4 regions of the Kitasatospora sp. NPDC058032 genome follow, and region 1 is predicted to be linked to each of the others. Evidence: riboswitches for the same ligand, from Rfam matches in the RefSeq annotation. Region 1 holds a riboswitch; each other region holds the start of a gene.
The links. A riboswitch is a leader RNA that binds a small molecule or an ion and turns the genes downstream of it on or off. The one in region 1 is predicted to bind cobalamin.
Positions count from the first base shown of each region.

Region 1 (4,735 bases):
AGCACGGTCCGGGTGGTCGGCAGCGACCGGGTGCGCGCGCCGGCCAGTGCCAGCACGACGACGGCGGCGATCAGGGCACCGGCGAAGGCCGCCGTCGCCACCGCGCCGGTGCCCACGGCGCCGGACACGCCGACGCCGAGCACGATCACGGTGACCGCGCCGGCGGCGGCTCCGTCCGAGATCCCGAGCAGGAAGGGATCGGCCAGGTCGTTGCCGGTCAGCGTCTGCAACACCGCGCCGCAGACCGCGAGGCCGGCGCCGGTGGCGGCCGCTCCCAGGACCCGGGGCAGCCGCAGCTGCCAGACGATCCGGTCGTCGAGCAGCGTCACCTGCGGGTCTCCCAGCCCGAGGCGGCGCACCACGACATCGATCACCGTCCGGACCGGCTCGTGGTGCGAGCCCACGGCCAGGCCGAGGAGCACGGTGGTCAGCAGCAGGGCCGCGGCGACGGCCAGGGCCGCCGCCGCGCGGCCCGGACCGGCGGGCCGCACGGCGGGGCGGGCTGCCGTGGTCATGAACCCGGGCGCAGCTCGGCCAGCCCCTCGGACACCCGGGCGGCGCCGTCGGCGAGCCGCACGCCGGGGGTCGACTCCGAGAACGGCACCACCACGAAGGCCTTGCGCTGCACGGCGGTGAGCCTGCTCAGCACCGGGTCGTTCTCCAGGTAGTCGATCTTGGACTGGGCCGTGTCCGAGTCGGCGTCCGCGAGCACGATGGCGTCCGGGTCCGCGGCGACGACCTTCTCCCAGCTCACGTTCTGCCAGCTGCCGGGCAGGTCCCCGAAGACGTTGCGGGCGCCCACGGCGTCGAGCACGAGCTGAGGTCCGCCGTGGCCGGCGCCGACGTAGGGCGTCTTGGTGTCGGAGTCGAACCAGAGGATCTTCAGGTCCTTGCCCGCGGCCGCCGCCGTGAACCGGGCCAGCTGCTGCTCCTGCTGGCGCTGGATCGCGGTGGCCCGCTCCGCGACGCCGAAGACCTTGGCGACGTCGTTCAGTTCGCCCCACATCGCCTGCCAGGTCGTCGGCGGCACCTGGCTCTTGTCCGAGCAGCCGAACGGGGACAGGTACGACGGGATGCCCTGGCCGCGCAGCTCCTCCCGGGTGCCCGCGACCTTGTCGGTGAACGCGCTGGAGTAGGAGGCGTACAGGAAGCCGGGACGGGCCGCGAGGAGCTTCTCCTTGGTCGGATAGCCCTTGGAGAGCACCGGAACGGAGTCGTAGGCCGCCTTCCACTTCTCCGGGACGGCGTCGTCGAGATAGGCGGTGCCGGCCATGCGGGACTGCAGGCCGAGGGCCAGGGCCACCTCGGTGGCACCCTGGTTGAGCGTCACCAGCCGGTCGGGCGGAGCGCCGACCGTCACGGTGGTCCCGCAGTTGTCCACGCTGACCGGCTCGGCACTTCCGGTCGTCGCACTGGACGCGACGGGCGCGGGGGCGCCCGCGCAGGCGCTGAGCACGCCGGTGAACAGGACGGCCGCGACCGTCCGGCCGACACGCGTCGGGCCTGCGGGGCGTGCGGAACGCATGGATCGGAACGGGCGCGGCAGAGCGCTGGGCACGTGTTCTCCAAAACCCTCGTGGAACATGTCGCGCCGTGGCCGGTCTCCTGGCTTCCGCATCGACACACCGCAGCCGACCTTCCCGGGCGGCTCTTCCAGCCCGCCCAGTGGTCCTGACCGCTGGCGGAGCCGGTCAGCGAGGGCCGCGATACTCCGCGGCAACAGTGGCGAGGGCCGCACCGGACTCAGACCGGTTTCCCGAACACCATGGCGATTGCAAGGTATCAGGCGTGGTCAGGTCGGTGCCGACCGGCACCTGGCGCGACTGCCGCCCTTCCTCGGTCGGTGGCGACCGGCGACGTCCCAGGACTGTGGGGAGTACGCCAACTTCGGCCCTATGGTAAAGAGATGACCTCATTCCGCGACAGGGAACGCCGCATGATGGGAGAGATCGACGATCTGGCGGCGGCGAAGCTTCCGCTCGAACAGTTCTTCCGGCAGCTCCTCACCGTCCTCGGGCCCGCTCTCGGATCCGAAGCGGGCTGCCTGCACGGGGCCGATCCGGTCACCGGCTTCCTGACCTCCACCGTTGCCGAGGGCCTGCAGCCGACCGCCTTCGAGCACGCCATCCGGTTGGAGATGTGGTCCGACGACACCACCCGGTTCGTCGACATCCGGGCCGCCGGACGCGTCGTGGAGACCGTCCACCGCGCCACCGGTGGCCGCCCCGAACGCAGCGTGCGCTACCGGGAGCTGCTCGCCGAGTTCGGACTGGGCGACGAGCTGCGGATGAACTTCGACGTCGGCGGCGGACGGTGGGGAGCCGCCGCCTTGATGCGCGAGGCCGGTTCGGCGCCCTTCGGCGCGCGCGAGCAGAGACTGGCCGAACGGGCCGCCCGGGCGGTGGCCGCCGCCCTTCGCGACTATGCGCTGCCCGCCGCGGGCGGCCCTGACGGACAGGACGTCCGAGCGGACCCGCAGGACGGACCGTACTGGCTCGGGGTCGCCGTCATCGGCCCCACCGGTCAGCTCACTTCCGCGGACTCCGGGGCCCGGCAGCTGTTCGAGGAACTCTCCGAGCCGCAGTACCGCCCCGCCGGAGTGCCGACCGCGCTGGTCTACCTCTCGGAGCGGGCCCGCACCCACGTGCCCTCCGCGAACGCGGGCGCCCACGCCTGGGCCCGGCTGCGCCGTCCCAGCGGCCAGTGGCTCGCGGTCCGCGCCTCGCTGCTCGACCGGAGCCCGCGGGGCAGCGTCGCCCTGGTCGCCCAACCCGCGAGCCCGGTCGACGTCATCCCGCTGTCCCTGCTGGCACACCGGTTCTCCCCCCGCGAGCAGGAGGTGGTGCTCCAGGCAGTACGGGGCCTGAGCACCAGGGACATAGCCCACCGGCTCTTCCTGAGCCCGGCCACCGTCCAGGACCACCTGAAGTCGGCCTTCACCAAGACCGGCGTCCGCAGCCGCCGCGAACTCGTCGCGCTCCTCGCGGCCCCGTACACCGCCGGACTCGGCCGTCCCCCGGCCTGACGCCCCCACCCGGCCGGTCCCGCCCCGGAACCCGGCACGCGCCCGGACAGCACGCGGGCCCCAGGTCACTGACCTGGGGCTTGGTCGTTGAGCGGTCCGCAACGGGTCGTCCTCCTACCACAGGGAAGAGGCGTCGCGCCCCCTGCAAACCTGGGATGCCACCGGTCGCCGCCGGATGGGAGGGTCTGTCCCGGCGCCGCCCCTGCGACGGGGTCCGCCCCCGTACCCATGACACCTTCCCGGCAGAGGAGTTCCTGCCCCGTGCCACGCGCCCCTCACCCCGGAGTCCCCGCCGGCCGACGAGACCCCCGCCCTGCCTCCCGTACCGCCGAGGAACCCCGAACGCCGGACGGCCCGGCCACCCGAGGGTGACCGGGCCGCTCGTACGGGAGCCCTCACGCCGTGCCCCGAGGGCTCCGGACCGGCACCGGCACCGGCACCGTAGGCGGTACCGCCGGGCGGACTGCCCACTGCCCCGCCCGGCCGTCACCACCGCGCCGCCGTCAGTTCCAGGGGTTGGCCTGCTGGTCGTTGATGGCGGTCCAGAAGCGGGCGTTGGGGCTGATGTTGCCGTACGCCCAGAAGCTCCACCCGCCGACGTACTCCAGGTTCGGGCCGTAGCGGCCGTCGTGGAACTCGGCCTGGCGCCAGCCGATGCCGAAGGACGCCTGGCAGACGCTGTTCGCGGCGGCCTGGCTGTTCAGTCGCGAGCCCTTCACCGGCTGGCTGAGCGCGACGGTGCCGCCGGACCAGCCGCTGTAGAAGCCGATGCTGATGCCGTCCGGCGCCGGGCTGTCGTCCACGTTGATGCAGAGGACCGGCAGCGAGACGGACGGCAGGGTGTCGCCGTTGTACGGGTCGCTCGGCGTCGAGTGCTGGGGGCCGCCGACCTGGACGGTCCCGTCCGGGCCCGTCGCGAGCACCTGCCAGGTCATCCCCTTGTGGGTGGCCGGCCCGGCGGCCTGCGCGGTGCTCGCCGAGAGGGGCACGAGGGCCAGGCCGAGTGCGACGGCCAGGGCCGCGCCCTGCTTCATGCGCTTCATCCAACTGCTCCTTGAGTGTGGGGGAGCCGGCCCAGCGGGGCCGGTGAGAGAAGACTCCCAACCGGATGCACAAAGTCGACACGAGTCCGTCATGAAATGGTCACAAGCCTCGAAGGTGTCCGGGTCGCCTCGACGTCGGCCAACCACGGGAGGGACACATGGAGTTCAAGATCCTGGGGCCACTGGAAGTGTGGGCCGACGACGGTCGGCGGACCCGGACGGAAGGCGCCAAGCAGGAGCGGATGCTCGGCACCCTGCTGCTGAACGCCGGGGCCGTCGTCCCGGTGGCCCGCCTGGTCGACGCGGTCTGGGACGACGAACCGCCCGCCACGGCCCACCGCCAGGTGCGGAACCTCGCCGGGCTGCTGCGGCGCAAGCTCGCCGCCGCGCACGACGGGTCGCCGGTGCTGCTCACCGACGGCCCCGGCTACCGGATCGCACCGGACGGCCACCCGGTGGACGCCCTGACCTTCGCCCACCGGGTGTCGGTGGCGCGCCGGCTGGCCGAGCGCGGCGAACCCGCCGCAGCCGTCCAGGAGTTCCGGTCGGCGCTCGGCCTGTGGCGCGGCCCGGTGCTGGACGGGCTGTCCGGCAGCCTGCTGGCCGCCGGCTCGGTGGCACTGAACGAACTGCGGCTCACCGCCTGGGAGAACTGCCTGGACCTGGA
Region 1 is NZ_JBHVRK010000006.1:368,455-373,189, forward strand. It holds gene ACFVUH_RS13495 (FecCD family ABC transporter permease) at 1-515, opposite strand, end outside; gene ACFVUH_RS13500 (ABC transporter substrate-binding protein) at 512-1,525, opposite strand; cobalamin riboswitch at 1,578-1,783, opposite strand; gene ACFVUH_RS13505 (LuxR C-terminal-related transcriptional regulator) at 1,907-3,025, shown strand; gene ACFVUH_RS13510 (hypothetical protein) at 3,529-4,068, opposite strand; gene ACFVUH_RS13515 (BTAD domain-containing putative transcriptional regulator) at 4,227-4,735, shown strand, end outside.

Region 2 (4,735 bases), on a different contig from region 1:
CGGGTACTCGGCGGGGTCCCACTGCCGCACCAGCCGGCGGTGCTCCCTGATGTCGAAGTTGGGCGTGAAGCTGTTCACGCGCAGCGACACCACGTAGTAGACGACCGTGAAGAGCAGGAACGGCACACAGAGCCAGAACCACGACCCCAGCAGGTACAGCTCGGCCTGACTGAGCACCAGGCAGCCGAAGCTCACCATCGAACAGAGGGTCAGCACCCACTGGTGGCGGATGGTGTAGCTGTACTTCTCCTGCGAAGTGGGCGGCGCCGGCAGCAGCATGTCCGGAACGGGCTCGCCCGTTCCGCGCCTGCGGCCCGCCGCTCTGCGCCGTCTGGTGGTCGCATTGGCGGCAGCGCTCACCGCGCGGTACCTCCTGCTCGCTGATTCCCCGTCCGGGCGGCCACGGGGGGCCACATCCCTCCCCCGAGGGCGGTCATCCTATCCGACCGCCTCGGCCGTCCCCCGACCGACCACCCCTGGGCCGCCGCCCCCTGACCGACGGTCAGCCCGCGCGCGAACCCCGGGCCAGCAGCACGTCCTTCGTACGCCCCGCCAGCGAGACGGCGGCGGCCGCCGCGAGCTGGTCGCTCTGGTCCTCGCCCTGCTTCAGCGAGCCGGCCACCGTGAAGTAGCCGAAGCGGCCGATCGCCGCGTGCGTCTCGGCGCAGCCCGACTTGTCGGTCACGCAGAACATCGCGACCCCGGTGCCGGACAGGCCCTGGATCAGGCCCGCGTGCCGGCCGAGCGCCCGGTCCGCGCCCGCCTTGTTGTCGAAGACCGCGACGCCGACCGTGACGGCGCTCTCGCCGTTCACGTACGTCGCGCGGACCAGCGAGCGGCAGGTGTCGTCGCCGAGCGCGAGGCCGAGCCCGCCGGTGGTCGCCTTGGAGCAGGGGGCGGTCGCGCCGGTCACCTGGCGGGTCCACACCTTGCCGTCGACGGTCCGGGTCTGGTCCGGGAACAGCGTCGCGGCGTCGACCGGCAGCCTGTCGGTGGCGGCGTCGGAGATCACCGCCAGCGCCTGCTCGGTGGGGGTGGCCGTGGCGGACGGGCTGCCGGCCGTGGTGGACGCGCTCACGATCGGCTTGGGGTCGACGCCCTTGTCGCGGCCGTTGATCCACACCGCGGCCCCGACGACCCCGCCGACCAGGACGGCGGCCGCCACCACGGCGCCGATCCACCGCCGCTTGCGGCGGCGGGACTCGGAGGCGTGCCGGTCCGCCATCGCGTTCCAGTCCGGCTCGGTCGCGGACGGCGCGGGCGCGGGCGGCTGGGCCCCCTGCTGGGGCCACTGCGGGGCGAACGGGGTCGGCCCACCGGCCACCGGCTGCGGCGGCTGCGACACGGGCGGCGGCCCTGGCTGGGGCGCGGGCACCGGCCCCGGCTGCGGGTACGGCACCGTGCCGGACGGCAGATGCGGCACCGCCGGCGGAGGAGCCTGCGGCGGCACCCCTCCCGGCTGCGCGTACGGCGTCGGGGGCGGCCCGAAACCGCCGGGCGGCGCCACCGGCGGCTGCCCATGCTGCGGCACCTGCCCCGGCGCACCAGGCTGCTGACCCTGCTCCGGCGGCACGGCCCTACCGGCCCAGTCCCCCGGAGCGCCCGTTCCCTCGCTCATGTGCCGAGATCGTAGGGCATGCACCGGACGAGAGGCCGATCGGTGACCAATCCGTTTCAGAACACGGCCCCGCGCAGGCACCCACGGGACCGTCCCGGTACCACCGGTCATGGGAGCAACACGCCACGCTGCACAAGATGTGGTGTCGCATCGAGCGAGCACCACTAGATGTATGCTCGTCCCTGCTGTCGACGCAGGGGAACCCGGTGCGAATCCGGGACTGCCCCGCAGCGGTGTGCGGCCGCCTCCCCAGGCACGCCGCGAGTCCGAGTACCTGCCGACGGCGTGCCGAAGCCTCCCCGCAGGGGCCATGGCACCAGCACCACCTTCCGGGCCTCGCGGGCGGGCCGGGGACGGCACGCGCGGCGCCTTCGGGCCCGCGTGGCGAGTTCCCCTGCCCCGAACGGCCCGGTACCCCGATCCACCGCCGCCGACCGCCGCCAGGAGAGAGCGCCTTGACCACCGCTGCCTCAGCCACCCTGCCCGCCCAGGGTTCCAGCTCCGCCCCCGCCGACCCGACGGTCTCCGACCCCGGCGGTGCGCTCCTGCGCCTCCTGACCGACCGCAGCACCGACCTCCCCCAGGTCGACCCCGGCCATGTCGCCGCCGCCGCGCTGCGCGGCCGCCACGCCGGATCGGACTTCGCCGAGCTGCGCGGGCTGGCCGTCGACGCCGCCGCGTCGATGATCGCCGAGGACCCCCAGTACTCCAAGCTCGCGGCCCGGCTGCTCGCGCTGGAGATCGTGGACGAGGCGGCGAGCCAGGGCGTGGTCTCGTTCTCCACCTCGATCGCGGTCGGCCACGCCGAGGGCCTGATCGGCGACACCACCGCCGACTTCGTCGCCAAGCACACCGCCGCCCTGGACGCCCTGGTCGACCCCCGGGGCGACGACCGCTTCGAGTACTTCGGCCTGCGCACCGTGCAGTCCCGCTACCTGCTGCGCCACCCGATCACCCGCAAGGTCGTCGAGACCCCGCAGTACTTCCTGCTCCGCGTCGCCTGTGGCCTGGCGGTCGGCGACAGCGAGCAGTCGGTCGCCGAGGTCGCCGAGCTCTACCGCCTGATGAGCCGGCTGGAGTACCTGACCTCCTCGCCGACCCTCTTCAACTCCGGCACCCGGCACCCGCAGATGTCCAGCTGCTACCTGCTGGACTCCCCGCTGGACAACCTGGACTCGATCTACTCGCGCTACGCGCAGATCGCGCGGCTGTCCAAGCACGCCGGCGGCATCGGCCTGTCCTACTCCCGGATCCGCTCCCGCGGCTCGCTGATCCGCGGCACCAACGGCAAGTCCAACGGCATCGTGCCCTTCCTGCGCACCCTGGACTCCTCGGTCGCCGCCGTCAACCAGGGCGGCCGCCGCAAGGGCGCGGCCTGCGTCTACCTGGAGACCTGGCACGCGGACATCGAGGAGTTCCTGGAGCTGCGCGACAACACCGGTGAGGAGGCGCGCCGCACCCACAACCTCAACCTGGCGCACTGGATCCCGGACGAGTTCATGCGCCGGGTCAACGCCAACGCCGACTGGTCGCTGTTCTCCCCCGCCGACGTCCCCGAGCTGGTCGACCTGTGGGGCGAGGAGTTCGACGAGGCCTACCGCAAGGCCGAGCTGGCCGGCAAGGCCGTGCGCACCATCCCCGCGCAGACCCTCTACGCCCGGATGATGCGCACCCTGGCGCAGACCGGCAACGGCTGGATGACCTTCAAGGACGCCTCCAACCGCGCCGCCAACCAGACCGCGCTGCCGGGCCGCACGGTGCACAGCTCCAACCTCTGCACCGAGATCCTGGAGGTCACCGACGACTCGGAGACCGCCGTCTGCAACCTCGGCTCGGTCAACCTCGGCGCCCACGTCGCCGAGGGCGCGTCGGCCGACGACCTGCTGAACGCGCTGGACTGGGACCGCCTGGACGCCACCGTCCGCACCGCCGTCACCTTCCTCGACCGCGTGGTGGACATCAACTTCTACCCGACCCCCGAGGCCGGCGCCTCCAACTCCCGCTGGCGCCCGGTGGGCCTCGGCGTGATGGGCCTGCAGGACGTCTTCTTCAAGCTGCGGATCGACTTCGACTCCGCCGAGGCCGCGCGGCTGTCCACGCTCATCGCCGAGCGCATCATGCTCACCGCGTACGAGCGCTCCGCCGACCTGGCCGAGGAGCTGGGCCGCCACGAGGCCTACGGCGAGACCCGCGCCGCCCGCGGCGAGCTGCACATCGACCACTTCCCGAGCGCCGCGCCCGAGTGGGCCGACCGCTGGGCCGCGCTGCGCACCCGGATCGCCGGGACCGGCCTGCGCAACTCGCTGCTGCTCGCCATCGCGCCGACCGCGACCATCGCGTCCATCGCCGGCGTGTACGAGTGCATCGAGCCGCAGGTGTCCAACCTGTTCAAGCGCGAGACCCTGAGCGGCGAGTTCCTCCAGGTCAACCCCTACCTGGTGCGCGACCTCAAGGAGCTGGGCGTCTGGGACCAGCAGACCCGCGACGCGCTGCGCGACGCCAACGGCTCGGTGCAGGAGCTCGGCTGGCTGCCCGCCGAGGTCCGCTCGCTGTACCGCACCGCCTGGGAGCTGCCGCAGCGCGCGCTGATCGACCTGGCCGCGGCCCGCATGCCGTACATCGACCAGAGCCAGTCGCTGAACCTGTTCATGGCCGCGCCGACCATCGGCAAGCTCAGCTCGATGTACGCCTACGCCTGGAAGGTCGGTCTGAAGACCACCTACTACCTGCGTTCGCGCCCGGCCACCCGGATCGCCCAGGCCGCCTCGGGCACCGCCCGCGCCGCCGCGCCCGTTCCGGCCGACACGATCCCGGCGAGCACGCCGACCCTCACCCCGGAGGAGGAGGCCGCGCTGGCCTGCTCCCTGGAGAACCCCGAGTCCTGCGAGGCCTGCCAGTAATGAGCTCCGAAGACCGCGACAAGATGCTGCTCGACCCCGGCTTCGAGCTGACGCTGCGCCCGATGCGCTACCCGTCGTTCTACGACCGGTACCGCGACGCGATCAAGAACACCTGGACCGTCGAGGAGGTGGACCTCCACTCGGACGTCGCCGACCTGGCGAAGCTGAGCGAAGGCGAGCGCCACCTCATCGGCCGACTGGTCGCCTTCTTCGCCAC
Region 2 is NZ_JBHVRK010000005.1:274,895-279,629, reverse strand. It holds gene ACFVUH_RS11255 (cellulose synthase catalytic subunit) at 1-279, opposite strand, end outside; gene ACFVUH_RS11250 (hypothetical protein) at 503-1,345, opposite strand; cobalamin riboswitch at 1,774-1,915, shown strand; gene ACFVUH_RS11245 (ribonucleoside-diphosphate reductase subunit alpha) at 2,098-4,518, shown strand; gene ACFVUH_RS11240 (ribonucleotide-diphosphate reductase subunit beta) at 4,518-4,735, shown strand, end outside.
Region 2: linked by a shared signal. The riboswitch ahead of ACFVUH_RS11245 (ribonucleoside-diphosphate reductase subunit alpha) and the one ahead of ACFVUH_RS13500 (ABC transporter substrate-binding protein) in region 1 are both predicted to bind cobalamin.

Region 3 (4,735 bases), on a different contig from region 1:
GCGTCGGCCGCGACCGGACACCTCCCCGCGGGCCGCGCCACCTGCGGATTCCTCGTAGGGAGCGGGTGGGTTCCGGCGAATTCGGCGAACCGGAGGCAGTGATACGTTCGCGGATACGGGCGGGGGAGGAACGGCTGCGGATGCTGCGGGCCGCTGGAATCCCCGGCCGCCCCGGCCGGCGGCCACCGCGCGCCCGAGAGCCGGGGGAGGGCTGGGCGGATCCCGAGTGCCGAGAGGTGAGTACCACGGACAGCTTCGTGCCGGAGCAGCGGCCACCCGTCGTCCTGCGGCGTGCCCGGACGGAGGACGGCTCGTGCCGCCACCAGTTGGTGTGGGAGGCCGGCCCGGGGTGGCGGATGGTCAGCAGTGCCGTCCTGGGCGGGGGGCTCGGCGAGCGCGCTTGGGTGCTGAACGCCCAGGTCAGGTCCGGCTACTCCCGCATGGACCCCGATCGGCACCTGGCGGAGCTCGCGGCGGCCGAAGGCCTGAGCGGGCCGGGCGTCGGCCTGATGACCGCCGCCGAGGTCGACGACTGCACGTGGAGCGAGGACGGTGGCGTCGTTGCCCTGGTGACGACCGGCATCGGGGTCCCGACGTGGGCCGCTGACCCCGCCGCGTCGGTGCCCGTCCTGTTCGCGCCGGGCGCGTTCGTTCCCGGAACGATCAACATCCTCGCGGTGGTGCCGGCCCAGGTGACCGACGGCGGTCTGGTCAACCTGCTCGCGACGGCCACCGAGGCCAAGGTGCAAGCCCTTTTGGAGGCCGGGTACGACTGTTCCGGGACGCCGTCCGACGCGGTGTGCGTGGCCGTCCGCACACCGGACACGCCTGCGGCGGCCGACCCGTTCGGCGGCCCGCGCTCCGTGTGGGGGTCCCGGCTGGCCCGTGCCGTGCACCGAGCCGTGCTCGACGGGGCTGAGCGCGACCGCCGGCGGCGGGACCGTGGACCTGCCGTACCCCATCAGGGGCCGAGCCCCGAGTGCTGCCGCGAGAACGTCCTGCACGCCGGCCGGTGAGCGGGGTGGGTGATGAGCCGTCCGCAGGAGCCTCAGGACGACCGGCCGGGGTGCGCCACCCAGGAGCCGTCGAAACCGGCTCGGCGACCACCAGCACCCGGCCGCCCAGCGCGGCCGCCGTGCCGTCCAGCCAGGCGCCCACCCGGGCGCAGAACTGCCGCACGGACTCGCCGCCGTGCGGCGCGGCCGCCGGGTCGGGCACGTTTCTCAAGTACCCGGCGATGCCGCCGGCGGTCGGCAACCCGGACACCATCGGGAAGCGCACCGCGCTGTTCTTCCTGATGATCGCGCTCAGCGTGCTGATCGGCGTCGCCGCGGTGATCCTCGGCAAGCGCCTGGCTCCGCGTCTGGGCACCTGGAACGCCGTCGTCGCGGCCGGCCTCGGCTACGCCGTGGTGATGGCCGTGCTCGCCCTCGTCCTGCCGGACAACGTCGTGCTCGGTCGCGTTGCGGGGCCGCTGCACCGCTCGGTGGGTTCGGTGCCAGAGGTGGGGCAGGTCGCCGGGGTCTGCGCACCCGCGGCGGTCACTCGGGGGTGCCTGCTCCGCGCGCCGAGCGGCGGATGGGTGAACGAAGTCATCGCTGCGGCACGGGACTTCGACCGCGACCCGGGGGTCGGCTGCCTGCTGATCACCGGATCCGAGAAGGCCTTTGCGGCCGGCGCGGACATCAAGGAGATGCGGTCGCTGGAGTTCGTCGACGCCTACCTCGGCGACTGGTTCGCCGCCTGGGACGAGCTCGGCCGTCTCCGCAAGCCGGTCGTCGCCGCCGTCGCGGGCTACGCACTGGGCGGCGGCTGCGAACTGGCGATGCTCTGCGACATCTTGCTCGCCGCCGACACCGCGAGGTTCGGCCAGCCGGAGATCAAGCTCGGCGTCATCCCGGGCATCGGCGGCTCGCAGCGCCTCACCCGGGCGGTCGGCAAGGCGAAGGCGATGGAGCTGTGCCTCACCGGCCGGATGATGGGCGCCGAGGAGGCCGAACGGGCCGGCCTGGTCTCCCGCGTCGTCCCGGCGGGCGAGTTGCTCGCCGAAGCGCTGGCGACGGCGGAGAAGGTCGCCGCGATGTCCGCCCCGGCGGCGATCATGATGAAGGAGAGCGTCAACCGCGCCTTCGAGACCACCCTCGCCGAGGGCGTCCGTTTCGAACGCCGCCTCTTCCACGCCACGTTCGCCACCGCCGACCAGAAGGAGGGCATGGCGGCCTTCGCCGAGAAGCGCCCGGCCTCCTTCACCCACCGCTGACGCCCGCCGCGGTGCGGCGCCCGGTAGAGGGGCGCCGCACCACGGTCGTGGGACGTCCGGGACCGGTCCGGTGCTTCCCGGAGGTCGGTCGTCGACGACCTGACGGGTCCTCCCGCGATTGGTCGTACTGGGCTCTTGACCCTCGTTTCACGCCTCGTCATGATGGGCCGTCATGTTCCGACTCCGCCGTCGGGGGAAGCCGGTCCGAATCCGGCGCTGACCCGCAACGGTAGGCCGTCGACCCCGTGTCGGCGGCGAGCCCGAGTACCCGTCGGCGGAGATGTGTCGTCCACTCCTCCCGTCGTGGTCTGCGGGCCGGAGCTCCGTGGGCTGCCCCGGCACGCGCCGACGCTCCCTCCGGGCCCCTGCGTCCAGGCCCGGAAAGGAACCTCGTGACCACGCTCCGCCGCACCCTCGGACTCCTCGCGATACCGGCCATCGCCTTTGCCACTGCCCTTCCGGCGGTCGCCGCACCGGTCGGGGCGGACTCGCCCACGATCCGTCCGGACACCGCCGCAGCTGGATGGCTGGCCCGCCGGCTCGTCGACGGCGACCACTTCGAGTCCGTCTTCGACGGCACCGCCTACCCCGACCAGGGCCTCACCATCGACGCCGTCCTGGCCTTCGCGGCCTCCCGCAGCGCGGACACCGCCGCCGCCAGGGCGACCGCCTGGCTCGCGCAGCCCGCGATCCTCACCGGCTACCTCGGCGACGGCACCACCGAGGCCTACGCGGGCGCCACCGCCAAGCTGTTGCTCGCCGCGGAGGTGCGCGGCGCGGACCCGACCGCGTTCGGCGGCGTCGACCTGCCCGCCCGGCTGCGCTCGCTCCAGGCCCCGAGCGGCCGCTTCTCCGACCGCTCCCAGTGGGGCGACTACAGCAACGCCTTCGGCCAGTCGCTCGCCCTGATCGCCTTGCACCGCACCCCCGGTGGCGCCCCGGCCGCCGCCGTCGACTTCCTGGCCGGCAGCCAGTGCGCGGACGGTGGCTTCCCGGTCTCCTTCGGCCAGGCCGCCTGCACGAGCGACACGGACGCCACCGCCCTCGCCGTCCAGGCGCTCGCCGCCACCGGCCGCGCGGCCAAGGCGGCCGCCGGGCTCGGCTGGCTGACCGCCCACCAGAACGCCGACGGCGGCTTCTCGGCCGCCGGGTCCACCACGTCCAACGCCAACTCCACCGGTCTCGCGACCCAGGCGCTGCTCTCCAACGCCCGCTTCGGCGCCGGTCTCAAGGGCTGGAGCCGCCTGGTCAAGTTCCAGCAGCGCTGCGACGCCGACCCGGCCGTGCGCGGCGCGGTCGCCTACGACGCCTCCGGCTTCAACCCCGGCAACGCGGCCCGGGCGACCGGCCAGGCCGTCCTCGGCCTGGCCGGCACCCCGCTGGCCACCCTCTCCGCCGCCGGTGCGCGCCAGGACGCGCCCACCCTGGCCTGCCCCGCGCCCGCCACCCCCTGACCGCCCGCGACCGCACGAGGAGAGACCTGATGACCGAGCACCTGACCCGCCGCACCCTCGGCTCGCTCGCCGCCGTCGCAGCGCTGACCGTGAGCCTCCTCGGCGCCGGCGCCGTGCACGCCCCCGAGGCCCGGGCTGCCGCCTGCACCGGCACCACCGGCGTCACCGTCGTGGTCGACTTCACCGCCGTCGGCGGCGGCATCCAGACCGGCTGCGCGCCCGGCGACCCGGCCAGCGGACTCGCCGCGCTCACCGGCGCCGGATTCTCGTACACCTTCCACCCGCGCTACCCCGGCTTCGTCTGCACCATCAACGCCCTGCCGACGACCTGCACCAACCCCACCGGCAGCGCGTACTGGTCGTACTGGCACGCCCAGCACGGCGGACCCTGGTCATACAGCAGCCTCGGCGCCGCCAGCTACAACCCGGCCCCCGGCGATGTCGAGGGCTGGGCCTTCGGCGCGGGTGCACAGCCGGGCATCACCGCCCCCTGACACCCGTTCGCACAGCCGGTGCCCCGGTCCTCCGCGACGGAGACCGGGGCACCGGCGGTTCCAGGGGTGGTCAGGCCGTCCGGTGCGGCCGGTCCCGGATCAGCTGCCGAAGCGCAGCGAGACGGTGTCGCCCACGTGGACGATGGTGGCCCGGGTGGCGGCGGTGGCGGTGGCGCCGTCCAGGCTGACCTTCCAGGTGGAGGAGCCGCTGTTGGCGGTGCCGTTGAGCGCGGTGATCGTCCCGCCGCCGGTGGCGGGGGTGACGGCGGTGACGCAACCGCCCGGGGTGGCGGTGGCGGCCGCGTCGAGGACGTCGCCGAGCGTCGCGGTCGTGCCGGTCGGGTTGACGGTGACGGCGCAGACCTTGAGCGCGCCGGTGCCGTCGTCGACGACCAGGGCGAGCCTGGCGGCCGTCCCGGCGGTGAAGCTCGTGGTGGCGGACCAGGTCGGCTCGCCGGCGGTGGCCGGTGCGGGCGGGGCGGCGGTGAAGCCGGCGCCGGCGACGGCGCGCAGGCCGTCGACGGAGG
Region 3 is NZ_JBHVRK010000029.1:68,646-73,380, reverse strand. It holds gene ACFVUH_RS32010 (adenosylcobinamide amidohydrolase) at 237-1,016, shown strand; partial or broken gene ACFVUH_RS32005 (CbtA family protein) at 980-1,438, shown strand; gene ACFVUH_RS32000 (enoyl-CoA hydratase) at 1,487-2,260, shown strand; cobalamin riboswitch at 2,412-2,551, shown strand; gene ACFVUH_RS31995 (prenyltransferase/squalene oxidase repeat-containing protein) at 2,653-3,714, shown strand; gene ACFVUH_RS31990 (flagellar hook-length control protein FliK) at 3,744-4,208, shown strand; gene ACFVUH_RS31985 (hypothetical protein) at 4,308-4,735, opposite strand, start outside.
Region 3: linked by a shared signal. The riboswitch ahead of ACFVUH_RS31995 (prenyltransferase/squalene oxidase repeat-containing protein) and the one ahead of ACFVUH_RS13500 (ABC transporter substrate-binding protein) in region 1 are both predicted to bind cobalamin.

Region 4 (4,735 bases), on a different contig from region 1:
CCTCGCCCACGCTGGCCAACGGCGCTTCCGGCGGCAACGCGGCTGGTCCGAACGGGTGACACCCCGTCGGCCCGGCACGCCCTGCGCCGTGATCACCACACTGCCCCGTCCGGCACGGCCGCGGATCGGTCCACCGGGACCTGATCCCGGTCCGGAGGTCCCGGACGGATCGTGCCATTGGTCCCGTTTCGCGCCCTTCGCGCCGCTTCCGACCCCGCTGGGCGCGCCCTCGAACGGTCCCCGGCCCCCGAACAGCCCACCCCGGGGTGTCCCGGCGGCCCGGGCGGCCGATCCTCGTGCCATGGCCTCGATCGTCGTCCTCTACGAGCTGGAACCCGCCCGGGTCCTCGGCCCCGACGGGGTCGAGCCCGCCGTCGCGGCCGTGCACGCCGCCGGCTCCGACCCGGACGTGCCCGAGGACCCGCTGCCCCGCACCCTGTGCGGCCGGGACACCGGGGACATGGAGCACGCCCACTTCCGGCCCGGCCTGGGCGAACCCTGGTACCCGCCGACCCTCGCCGAGCAGCGCTGCCGCGAGTGCGAGCGGGCCCTGCGCACCCGGTAACGGACGGCGGCCCCCCGGCGGGCGGGGGGACGCCCACCGAATTCCGCCGGGGGGTTGCCCCCAGGAAGGCCGGAGGCCGTCCCCAGTGCGCCGCCGTCGCCGCCGAAGTCAGGATCGACTCACCGAAACGCCGAGGTCGACGGCGTTCAGGCCGAGTCGAGGAGTGAACCGGAACGATGACGGACAGCAAGCGGATCGGGCGGCGCGGACTGCTGGCGGCGGCGGCGACGGCGGTGGCGGCAGTGGCGGTAGTGGCGGCAGTGGCCGTGCCGGCCCCGGTGGCGGCGGTCGCCGCCCCGGTGGGACCGGCGGCCACGGCGGAGGTGAACGCCGAGTACGCCCGCCGGGCCGAGGTCGTGCGCGCTCTGGAGAGCGTCGCCCAGCCGCTGCGCACCACGGAAGCCGGCGGCCGCACCGCCGACCTGAACGCGCTGGGCGCGATGATCGGCGACGCCAAGGTGGTCGGCCTCGGCGAGGCCACCCACGGCTCGCACGAGTTCTTCGCGATGAAGCAGCGGCTCTTCCGCTACCTGGTCGAGGAGAAGGGCTTCACCAGCTTCGCCCTGGAGACCAGCTGGACCAGCGGTCTGCAGATCGACGAGTACGTCCAGGGCGGGCCGGGAGACGCCCGGCAGCTCGTCAAGGAGGTCCTGGGCGGCAGCCCGTGGGAGCGCGAGGAGTTCGCCGACCTGATCGCCTGGATGCGGGCCCACAACCGGAGCCACCCGAAGAACCCGGTCCACTTCGTGGGTGACGACCTCGGCCTCCCGAGGCTCGGCGACCCGGCCTTCGACCGGGTCACCTCCTACGTGCGGCAGGCCAGGCCTGCCGCTCTCCCGCAGCTCGACGGGCTCTACGCCGGCCTGCGGCCCCTGGACGACCTCTTCGCCTACATCGGCAGGCCGGTCGCCGAGCGCCGGGCGAACGCCGCCACGGCCCGGCAGGCGCTCGACCTGGTCACCGCGAGCGGCACCCCCGGCGACGACGCGTACGAGTGGGCCGTGCAGCACGCCCGCAACATCGCCCAGACCTTCGCCTTCGCCACCTTCGACCTCGGCGACCCGGCCTCCGTCGCGGCCTCGGAGCAGCTGCGCGACCGGGCGATGGCCGAGAACACCGCCTGGTGGCAGCGCCGCACCGGCGGCAAGGTGCTGATGTCGGCGCACAACGGCCACGCCGGCTACCTGTCCACCGACACCTTCCTGTACCCCGAGCCGCAGGGCTCCCAGCTGCGCGACACCTACGGCCGCGACTACGTGGCCATCGGCTTCACCTTCGACAGCGGCTCCTTCCTCACCACCGACGCGGTCCTGACCGGCGGCTGGAAGTCCGTCACCGTCCCGGCGGCCACTCCGGACATGAACGAGTACACCCTCGACCGGGTCCGCTACCGGGACTACTACGTCGACCTGCGCACCGCTCCCCGGGCGGCCCGGGACTGGCTGGACGTCAGCCGGCCCACCTACGACGCCGGCACGATCTTCGTCAAGGACCCCCTGCCGCGGCTCGCGATCGGCCGGGCCTACGACGTCCTCATCCATCTGAACCAGGTCACCGAGGCGCGCAGGTTCTGATCGGGTCCGCTCCGACCGGGGCCGTGCCGGGCCCCGGTCGGGATGCGGCGCGCGCCGGCGCGGCGGCGCGGTCCGGAGGGGCGTCAGCCGGTCTTCTCCACCCGGGCGCTCCAGCGCTGCTCGACGTTGCCGAGCCGCCAGTAGCCGAGGGCGCAGGCCCAGACGACGACGAACAGGCCGACGATGACGTAGCCGACGTTGTCGAGACTGATGTCGGCGATCCAGGTGGTGACGGGGTCGGTGAGGTCGAGCTTCTCGTGCAGCACGCCGACGAGCTCGATGGTGCCGATCAGGAAGGCGACGGCGATCGACAGGCCGGTGATCGTGAGGTTGTAGTAGACCTTGCGGACCGGGTTGGAGAACGCCCAGTGGTAGGCGAAGTTCATGAAGGTGCCGTCGAGGGTGTCGAACAGGCTCATGCCGCAGGCGAAGAGCAGCGGCAGGCAGAGGATCGCGTACCAGGGCAGCCCCGAGGCGGCGCCGGAGCCGGCCATCACCATCAGGGTGACCTCGGTGGCGGTGTCGAAGCCGAGGCCGAAGAGCACACCGAGCGGGTACATCTGGCCGGGGCGGGTGATGGACTTGGTGAGGCGGCCGAGGAAGCGGTTCATGAAGCCGCGCTCGTCGAGGTGCTTCTCCAGCTGGCGCTCGTCGAACTGCCCGGCCCGCATGGCCTTGTAGACCTTGTGGATCCCGGCCAGGGCGAACAGGTTGAGGGCGGCGATCAGGTACAGGAAGGTGCCGGAGACACCGGTGCCGATGACGCCCAGGACGCCGCGGACGGTGGACTGGTCGTCGACCAGCGTGCCGGCGAACCGGGCACCGCCGGCGACCAGGGCGGCCATCGCCAGGACGATGCTGGAGTGGCCGAGCGCGAACCAGAAGCCGACCGAGATCGGGCGCTGGCCGTCGGCCATCAGCTTGCGGGTGGTGTTGTCGATGGCGGCGATGTGGTCGGCGTCGAAGGCGTGCCGCATGCCGAGGGTGTAGGCGGTGATGCCCAGGCCGACGCCGAACACCTGGGTGCCGACCTCGTACTTCTCCGGGGCGACCAGCAGGAACAGCGTGCCGAAGGCGACGACGTGCATGGCGGCGATGACGGCCAGCAGGCCGCCGGTGCGGACGGTGTCCCCGCGCTGCCAGCGCGGGGCCCTGGGCAGGGTCGATGACGACGTGTCGTCGGTGAGGGTCATGACGGGCGGCCTCTCCAGCTCCTCGATGGGGGGCACCCCCGGGCGGGGCCGGGGGGTACTGCGCGCGCCGTGGCCGGTCTCCTGGCTTCGGGTGTACCGCCGCACCCGCGTCCGGGCAGGGCGGAGCGCACCCCTGACTCGTCTTCCCGTGTGCCGTACGGCACCGGTGACTGCCCGCGTCGGTCGCGGGCACGTCGGGGGTACTTCCCTTCACAGTGGCGAGGGCCGCGCCGGATTGGGCCCTGACGGGCCGCCACCGGTCTTCCCGAGCACCACGGCGGGGAACACCGTAGGGGCTGGGCCCTCCTGCCGACAAGGCTGTGCAGTTGCGTGCCCGTCGCAACAGGGCGGGTCCGCACGGTCGAGGGGGTGGTTCTGACCTGGAGCGATCCTTCCTCCGGCCGGTCCCCGTTGATGACCGATGAGCCGTCGCCCGGCCGGGCGACGGCTCATCACGGTCTGCGGCGCGGGGCGCGCCGCCGGGTGGGGGCTGCTCAGCGCAGGCCGGCGAAGAGGTCGTTCTCGGGGAGCTCCGCATCGGTGGTGTCGTGGACCCGGACGAAGGTCTCCACGCCCATCAGCTGGGTGAACTTCTCCTTGCCCATCTTCAGGAAGAAGATGTTCTCGCCCTGGCTGGCGTGCGCGGCCAGCGCGTCGAACTTCTGGCCGCCGAACGCGGTGGTGTCCACCCAGGTGGTGATCTCCTCGTCGGGGAGGCCGATCTCGGGCATCTCCGACTCCCCGGAGCCCGGCTCCTCGGAACCCGGCTCCTCCCAGTCCGCGCCGAGCTCGCGCATGACCTCCCCGAACCGCGCCATCATCGAGCGGGGGGCCGTCGTCCAGTACACCTTCGGCGTCGTGCCGGCCAGCTCCAGCGCCCGCGACGTGATGCGGTTGGCCTGGATGTGGTCGGGGTGGCCGTAGAAGCCGTTCTCGTCGTAGGTCACGACGACGTCGGGCCGGTAGCGCCGCATCAGTTCGGCGAGGCGGGCGGCCGCCTCGTCCACCGGCGTGGTCCAGAACGAGCCGGGCGCGTCGTTGGCGGCCCAGCCCATCATCCCGGAGTCCGCGTAGTCGAGCATTTCGAGGTGGTCGACCTTGAGGACCTCGCAGCTGGCCTCCAGCTCCTGACGGCGCATCGCGGCGACGGCCGCCGGGTCGTGTCCGGCCTCGCCGGGCTTGACTCCTCCCGGGCCGTCTCCGCAGGCGCCGTCGGTACAGGTGACGAGCACCGTCCGGATGCCCTCGGCCGCGTAGCGGGCGAGCACACCGCCCGTGCCGGTGGCCTCGTCGTCGGGGTGGGCGTGCACGGCCATCAGGGTCAGGGGCCGGTCGGTCATGGGGGCTCATCCTTAGGTCTGCCGAGTGTTCGGCCTCGGTCTGCGGCACGGGGCCGACAGAGC
Region 4 is NZ_JBHVRK010000013.1:178,864-183,598, forward strand. It holds gene ACFVUH_RS21940 (hypothetical protein) at 302-565, shown strand; gene ACFVUH_RS21945 (erythromycin esterase family protein) at 742-2,139, shown strand; gene ACFVUH_RS21950 (HoxN/HupN/NixA family nickel/cobalt transporter) at 2,223-3,332, opposite strand; cobalamin riboswitch at 3,386-3,624, opposite strand; gene ACFVUH_RS21955 (PIG-L family deacetylase) at 3,827-4,672, opposite strand.
Region 4: linked by a shared signal. The riboswitch ahead of ACFVUH_RS21950 (HoxN/HupN/NixA family nickel/cobalt transporter) and the one ahead of ACFVUH_RS13500 (ABC transporter substrate-binding protein) in region 1 are both predicted to bind cobalamin.